3 regions of the Streptomyces sp. C1-1 genome follow, and region 1 is predicted to be linked to each of the others. Evidence: riboswitches for the same ligand, from Rfam matches in the RefSeq annotation. Region 1 holds a riboswitch; each other region holds the start of a gene.
What was found. Region 1 has a riboswitch for cyclic di-AMP ahead of ACQF4J_RS26860 (transglycosylase family protein). Riboswitches for the same ligand answer to the same signal wherever they lie in the genome.

Region 1 (2,258 bases):
CGTAAACATGACACGCGTTCAACTCTGTGATCTTCACGTGATCTACGCGGCATTAACTTGTGACAAGTGATCGGTAGCCGCTACGTTCACGGATCAACAGCGGCGCGAAGGTTTGGCCCAAGCTTCACGCGCCGCGGTCATTGCTGTCTCGCGAAAGGCCCTCCGCATGCTCTCCGGGAACGGTCGTCACCGTCGCCCCCGCCAGGCTCCGGCTCTCCTCGTCGCGGCCGGAGTGACCGGCTCCGCCATCGCGATCCCGCTGTTCGCCGCGGGAGGCGCCAGCGCCGCCGACGGGACCACCTGGGACAAGGTGGCGCAGTGCGAGACGGGTGGCTCCTGGAGCGAGAACAGCGGCAACGGCTTCTACGGCGGCCTGAAGCTGTCCCAGGCGGACTGGGAGAAGTACGGCGGCCTCGACTACGCCCCCAGGGCCGACCTGGCCAGCCGCAACCAGCAGATAGCCGTCGCCGAGAAGCTCCTGGACGCCGAGGGCGTCGGCGCCTTCCACACCTGTGGACTGACGTCGGGGCTGAGCAAGGACTCCGGTTCGGCCGACGTGGACACCGGTATCGGGGGCGGCTCGTCCGACTCGTCCGGTTCGTCTGACGGTTCCGGCTCCACCGGTTTGTCCAATTCATCGGGCAACACGTCGGACGACACCTCCGGCGGCTCCGTCTCGTCGGACGCGTCCGGTTCGCCTTCGGCCTCCCCCGGCTCTTCTTCGCATTCCACCGGCAAGTCCAGCAAATCGGACAGTTCGGCCTCGCCTTCCGCCTCGACGCCGAGCGCGTCGCAGGGGGCCGCCGGCTCCTCCGCGGGGCGGGCGAAGAGTGACGAGTCGGACAATTCCCGGCAGGCCCTGGGCTCTTGGAGCCTCGTCGACACCGGGGCCGTCGACTCCGCGGCCACCGGCGGCGGCACCGGCAAGCACCGCGGCGCCACCGCCGACGAGAGTGCCGACGGGGGCGCCGTGAAGCCCGCCGCGCACGACTCGTACACCGTCCGCACGGGCGACACTCTCGCCTCCATCGCCGACTCCCTTGACGTGGACGGCGGATGGCGCGCCATCTATGACGCGAACAAGCAGGCCATCGGTACCGACCCGAACCACATCTTCACCGGTCAGACCCTGGATCTCCCTGCCGAATAGGGCGAAATACGGCGGGAGTTCACGTCACGCTTCGCGCTGAATGTCCGTTTTGGCGAAAGTGTGGGATGAGTCTCAGAAGCCCTGATCGTCTTTGAAATTCCGCGGATTCCGTGTCTACGGTCATGACCGCTCGGCAACCCGAGCCCCGTCTGCCGCAACGCCGAATCCTGCCAGTGGCCGTACGGGAACAGTCGTCGCTTGACAGCGCCGTAGGCAGGAGCGGGGGACCCAAGGTAAGTGCCCCACCGGGTGGTTGACGGTGGTGGCTCGGGGTGTAGCCGCGGCTCGCGAGAGCGAGGCCGCGGCCGGGCAACTCAACCGGCCCGAACCCGACAGCTCACCTCGCAGGCGTCGGTGAGGGGATCCACCATGCTGTTTTCCGGCAAGGGCAAGCACCGTCGTCCGTCCAAGGCCACCCGCGCCGCCGCGCTCGCCGGTGTCACCGGTGTCGCCATCGCCGCCCCGCTGATGGCGGCCGGCAACGCCTCCGCCGCCACCGCCTCCGAGTGGGACGCGGTCGCCCAGTGCGAGTCGGGCGGCAACTGGTCCATCAACACCGGCAACGGCTACTACGGCGGTCTGCAGTTCTCCGCCTCCACCTGGGCCGCGTACGGCGGCACCGCCTACGCCGCGCAGGCCAACCAGGCCTCCAAGGCGCAGCAGATAGCCGTCGCCGAGAAGGTTCTCGCCTCCCAGGGCAAGGGCGCCTGGCCGGTCTGCGGCACGGGCCTGTCCAGCGCCGCCTACAACGGCTCCAGCGCCTCCACCGGCTCGTCGGGCAGCACCGCCACCCGCTCGACCACCGAGCAGCAGGCCTCCCGCTCCTCCGAGCGTCCGGCCCCCAAGAAGTCGACCAAGACCGTCACCACCCCGACCGGCAAGAAGGTCAAGAAGGGTGACGGCGAGTACAAGGTCGTCAAGGGCGACACGCTCAGCTCCATCGCCGCCGAGCACAAGGTCAAGGGCGGCTGGAAGAAGCTGTTCGACCTGAACAAGGGCATCGTCGAGGACGCCAACCTGATCTACCCCGGTCAGCAGCTGCACCTGAAGTAAGAGACAGTCGAACCACAGGCCCCGCACATCCGTGTCCCCCACAGTGGAGGCACGT
Region 2 (2,258 bases), 2.8 Mb from region 1:
GGGACTGCCCGAGGCCTGGGCGAGCGTCTCGTGGAACCAGCCGCCCAGGGAGCGCAGATCCTCGCTGCCGCCCCTCCTGGCCCGCTCCTGGCCCAGTCTGACCAGGCCGCGCAGGACCTTGAGGTGGGCCTCGGTGCGCCGCTGGGCGGCCCGGGACGCACCCAGCGGCTCCAGCAGCATGCGCATCTCCAGCAGGTCGGCGGCCTCCTGCTCGGTCGGTTCCGCCACGCACGCGCCCGCGTGCCGGCGGGTCACCACGAAGCCCTCGGCCTCCAGGGTGCGCAGGGCCTCGCGGACGGGGACACGCGAGACGCCGTAACGGCGGGCGAGGAGTTCCTCGGTGAGGCGGCCGCCACGCTCGTAGACACCCGCGACGATGTCGTCCCGGATGGCCGTGCACACCGAGTGCGCCGGAATACGCATGACCGACCTCCGTCTTAATCCCCGTGAAACGTCGACGATTGACGTTGTGTCCAGCGACTCTATTGCAATGAGCCGGAATTTCCGACGGCAGGCCGGAATCCATGGATATTTTTTGGACACCGGGGCGACAGAAACGACGAAGACCCCGGCTCGGGGGAGCCGGGGTCTTCGGAGTATGGCGGCGCGTCGCTAGACGTTCACACCGTGCGAGCGCAGGTACGCGACGGGGTCGATGTCCGAGCCGTACTCGGGGGTCGTCCGGGCCTCGAAGTGCAGGTGCGGTCCGGTGGTGTTGCCGGTGGAGCCGGAGAGACCGATCTGCTGGCCGGTGACGACCTTCTGGCCGACGGAGACGCCGATGGACGACAGGTGGCCGTACTGGGTGTACGTCCCGTCGTTCATCCGGATCACGATCTGGTTGCCGTACGCCCCGCCCCAGCCGGTCTGGACGACCGTGCCGTAGCCCACCGCGTGGACGGACGTACCGCTCGCGGCGTGGAAGTCGATGCCGGTGTGGCTGCCGGAGGACCACAGGGAGCTGCTGGCCTTGTAGCCCGTGGAGACGTACGAGTTGGAGATGGGCGCGACGAAGGAGTTCAGGCGCTTGCGCTCGGCCTCACGGGCGGCGCGCTCCTTGGCCTCGCGCTCCTTCTTGGCGAGCGCTTCGGCCTTCTTGCGCGCGGCTTCCTCGGCGGCCTTCTTGCGGGCGGCCTCCTCGGCGGCCTGCTTCTGGGCCTCGGCCTGCGCGTCGATCTTCTCGGCGATCGAGTCGCCGATGCTGATGACGGGGGTGAGGCCGGTCTGCTCGACGGCGTCGACGGAGTTGTCCGCGGCGAGCGCGGGGGCCGCGAGAGCGCCGATCACACCGGTGGTGGCGAGGGCCGCGACGCCGGCGACCTGGGCGGTGGAACGCTTGATGCGGCTGGGACGACGGTGCTTCCCGGTGGCGCACATGAACGCCATGTAGTGGCTGTTCCTTTCCTTCCCTCTCGCCTACCGGGTTAGCTGACGGGTTCGGAGCAGGAAGGTCTCCTACGGACCCCCTCGCGGCTCGCGCGGGCGTCCGATTCACCCCAGGGACTACGTGGGTCCCCGGCTCCCCTGGCTCGCGCCGTACGGGGACTCGGCGATGACTGCCCGGTGCCGCGGGTGCGGCGCAGTGCCTGACGGACAGCCCGGACGACGCTAAGCGGGGCGCCTTTCAATCCCCAAACGGATCACGGCTTTTGTAGCGCATCCCACAGGGCAGACGGGCATCTCTCCTTCAATTACGCGCCAATTCGGACATAGGAGGGCCCTGGTGACAGGTCAGTCACCAGGGCCTCCCACGCGCGCGTGCCGCTACTCGGCGGACACCACGGTCACTTCACCGATGCCGAGCGCCTCCACCGGCTCCTTGATCTGCGCCGCATCACCGACGAGGACGGTCACCAGACGGTCCACCGGGAACGCGTTCACGACCGCCGCGGTGGCCTCCACCGTGCCGGTCGCGGCGAGCTGCTGATACAGCGTCGCCTGGTAGTCGTCGGGCAGGTGCTGCTCGACCTGGTCTGCCAGTGTGCTCGCGACCGCCGCAGCGGTCTCGTACTTCAGCGGCGCCACGCCCACCAGGTTCTGCACCGCGACGTCGACCTCGGCGTCGGTGAGACCGCCCTCGGCGAGCGTGCGCAGCACCTTCCAGAGGTCGTCGAGTGCCGGGCCGGTGTTCGGGGTGTCGACGGAGCCGCTGATGGCGAGCATCGACGCGCCCGTGCCGTCCGGGGCGGACCTGAGGACCTGCCCGAACGCGCGCACACCGTAGGTGTAGCCCTTCTCCTCGCGCAGGACGCGGTCCA
Region 3 (2,258 bases), 1.6 Mb from region 1:
GCGCCGGTGCCGACGAGTTCCCGCACGAGCGCGTACTGCGCGTGGTTGGTGTCCTGGTACTCGTCGACCAGGACGTGGCGGAAGCGGCGGCGGTAGTGCTCGGCGACGTCCGGGAAGGCTCGCAGCAGGTTGACCGTCGTCATGATCAGGTCGTCGAAGTCGAGGGCGTTCGCCTCGCGCAGCCGCGACTGGTACATCGCGTAGGCCTGGGCGAGGGTCTTCTCGAAGCCGTCGGTGGCCTGGGCGGCGAAGTCCTCCTCGTCGATCAGCTCGTTCTTCAGGTTGCTGATCTTGGCGCTGAAGGACTTGGGCGGATAGCGCTTGGGGTCGAGGTCCAGGTCCCGGCAGACCAGCGCCATCAGGCGCTTGGAGTCGGCGGCGTCGTAGATCGAGAACGACGACGTGAAGCCGAGCTTCTTCGACTCGCGGCGCAGGATGCGCACGCACGCGCTGTGGAAGGTCATCACCCACATCGCGTTCGCGCGCGGGCCGACGAGCTGCTCGACGCGCTCCTTCATCTCGCCCGCGGCCTTGTTGGTGAAGGTGATCGCGAGGATCTGGCCGGGGTGCACGTTCCGCGAGCCGAGGAGGTGCGCGATGCGGTGGGTGAGCACACGGGTCTTGCCGGAGCCGGCGCCGGCCACGATGAGCAGGGGGGTGCCGGCGTGCACGACGGCCGCGCGCTGGTTCTCGTTCAGCCCGTCGAGGAGTGCGGCCGGGTCGATCGCGGGGCGCGGGGCGCCGTCGCGGTAGTGACTGTCCCGGTCCGGCGGCACGTCGAACTTCCCGCCGAACAGATCGTCCGGAACAGGCTCCGGTACGTGATCGTCCTCGGGCGGCGGCGGGGGCTCCTCGTGGCCGCGGGGGGCCTGGAGGTCCGCCAGGAAGCTGTCGTCAAAGAGGCTGCTCATCGCTCTCCGAGTCTAGGGGGCCCCACTGACAGCCCGCCGCCGCCCTGAGAACATCGCCGGATCCGATGACGCCGCGCACGCTCCCACACCCGTTCATCACGGTGCGTGACCAGCGGCGGAAGGTTGACCAAAGGTCACGAAAATGTATCGGGCATATCGAACATCGTCCTTCACATGGGCCACACGAGTTGGCTACCGTTCCGCGCAGGCCATACGACCCCCACCGGCGAACGTCGCCGGGCCGCGTGGCCTCCGCCGAGTCCGGGGCGCCGCCGCGCCGTCCGGAGCCGGGGACCCAACCGACCTTGGGGTGAATCGGCCCGACCCCCTGTGGGGCGGACCGTAGGGCAACCCTTCCGAACCACCCGCCCGAACCCGACAGCTAACTCGGTAGGCGGAACATGGAAGGAGTCGCCTCCTTTGGCGTCGCACCGCAAGTCGCGCCCCGCGGGAACGCGCGTAGCAGGCATACGCACCCCCGCTCTCGCCACGGCCACCCTCACCTCCGTGGCACTGCTGTCCCAGACGGCCAACGCAGCACCCTCCACCGACGGCCGGCCCAGCATCGAGGAGGTCGAGAAGAAGGTCGACGACCTCTACCGCCAGGCCGAGTCGGCCACCGAGAAGTACAACGCGGCCAAGGAGAAGACCACCAAGCAGCGCAAGCACGTCGACACCCTCCTCGACGACGTCGCCAAGCGCGCCCAGAAGCTCAACCAGGAGCGCGAACAGCTCGGCTCCTTCGCCGCCGCCCAGTACCGCACGGGGGCCGCCGCGCCCGACACGGCGACCTTCCTGCTCGCCGACTCCCCGCAGGACTACTTCGACCAGACGCAGCTGATGGGCCGGCTGACCTCACGTCAGAAGAGCGCGGTCGACGACTACTTCGCCGAGCAGTCGGTGACGATGAAGAAGCGCGAGGAGGCCTCCCGGAGCCTGGAGACGCTCACCCGGACACAGAGCGACCTGCAGACCGCCAAGTCCACGGTGCAGCACAAGCTCAGCTCCGCGCGCGAACTGCTGTCGAAGCTGACGGCCCAGGAGAAGGCGCGGCTCGCCGAGATCGAGAAGCAGAAGCAGGAGGAGGCCGCCCGCAAGGCAGCGGAGCTGGCCAAGCAGCAGGCGGCCGCGCAGGCCGAGGCGGCGGCCGCGGCCCAGGACAGCGGCTCCACGTCCGGTACCGGCACCGGCACTGGAACCGGCACCGGCACCGGCACCGGCACCTCGGACTCCTCGTACGCCACCAAGGCCGCGAAGGCGATCGCCTTCGCCCGCGCGCAGATCGGCAAGCCGTACGTCTGGGGCGCCACCGGCCCCGGCTCCTACGACTGCTCCGGCCTCACCCAG

Region 2: linked by a shared signal. The riboswitch ahead of ACQF4J_RS13655 (M23 family metallopeptidase) and the one ahead of ACQF4J_RS26860 (transglycosylase family protein) in region 1 are both predicted to bind cyclic di-AMP.
Region 3: linked by a shared signal. The riboswitch ahead of ACQF4J_RS19450 (NlpC/P60 family protein) and the one ahead of ACQF4J_RS26860 (transglycosylase family protein) in region 1 are both predicted to bind cyclic di-AMP.

What each region holds. Positions count from the first base shown of each region.
Region 1 is NZ_CP189826.1:5,862,386-5,864,643, forward strand. Features, by position in the region: gene ACQF4J_RS26850 (cytochrome P450 family protein) at 1-5, shown strand, start outside; gene ACQF4J_RS26855 (transglycosylase family protein) at 167-1,150, shown strand; cyclic di-AMP (ydaO/yuaA leader) riboswitch at 1,346-1,516, shown strand; gene ACQF4J_RS26860 (transglycosylase family protein) at 1,520-2,203, shown strand.
Region 2 is NZ_CP189826.1:3,019,896-3,022,153, forward strand. Features, by position in the region: gene ACQF4J_RS13650 (GntR family transcriptional regulator) at 1-423, opposite strand, end outside; gene ACQF4J_RS13655 (M23 family metallopeptidase) at 613-1,386, opposite strand; cyclic di-AMP (ydaO/yuaA leader) riboswitch at 1,399-1,562, opposite strand; gene ACQF4J_RS13660 (M16 family metallopeptidase) at 1,765-2,258, opposite strand, start outside.
Region 3 is NZ_CP189826.1:4,292,376-4,294,633, forward strand. Features, by position in the region: gene pcrA (DNA helicase PcrA) at 1-911, opposite strand, end outside; cyclic di-AMP (ydaO/yuaA leader) riboswitch at 1,155-1,323, shown strand; gene ACQF4J_RS19450 (NlpC/P60 family protein) at 1,332-2,258, shown strand, end outside.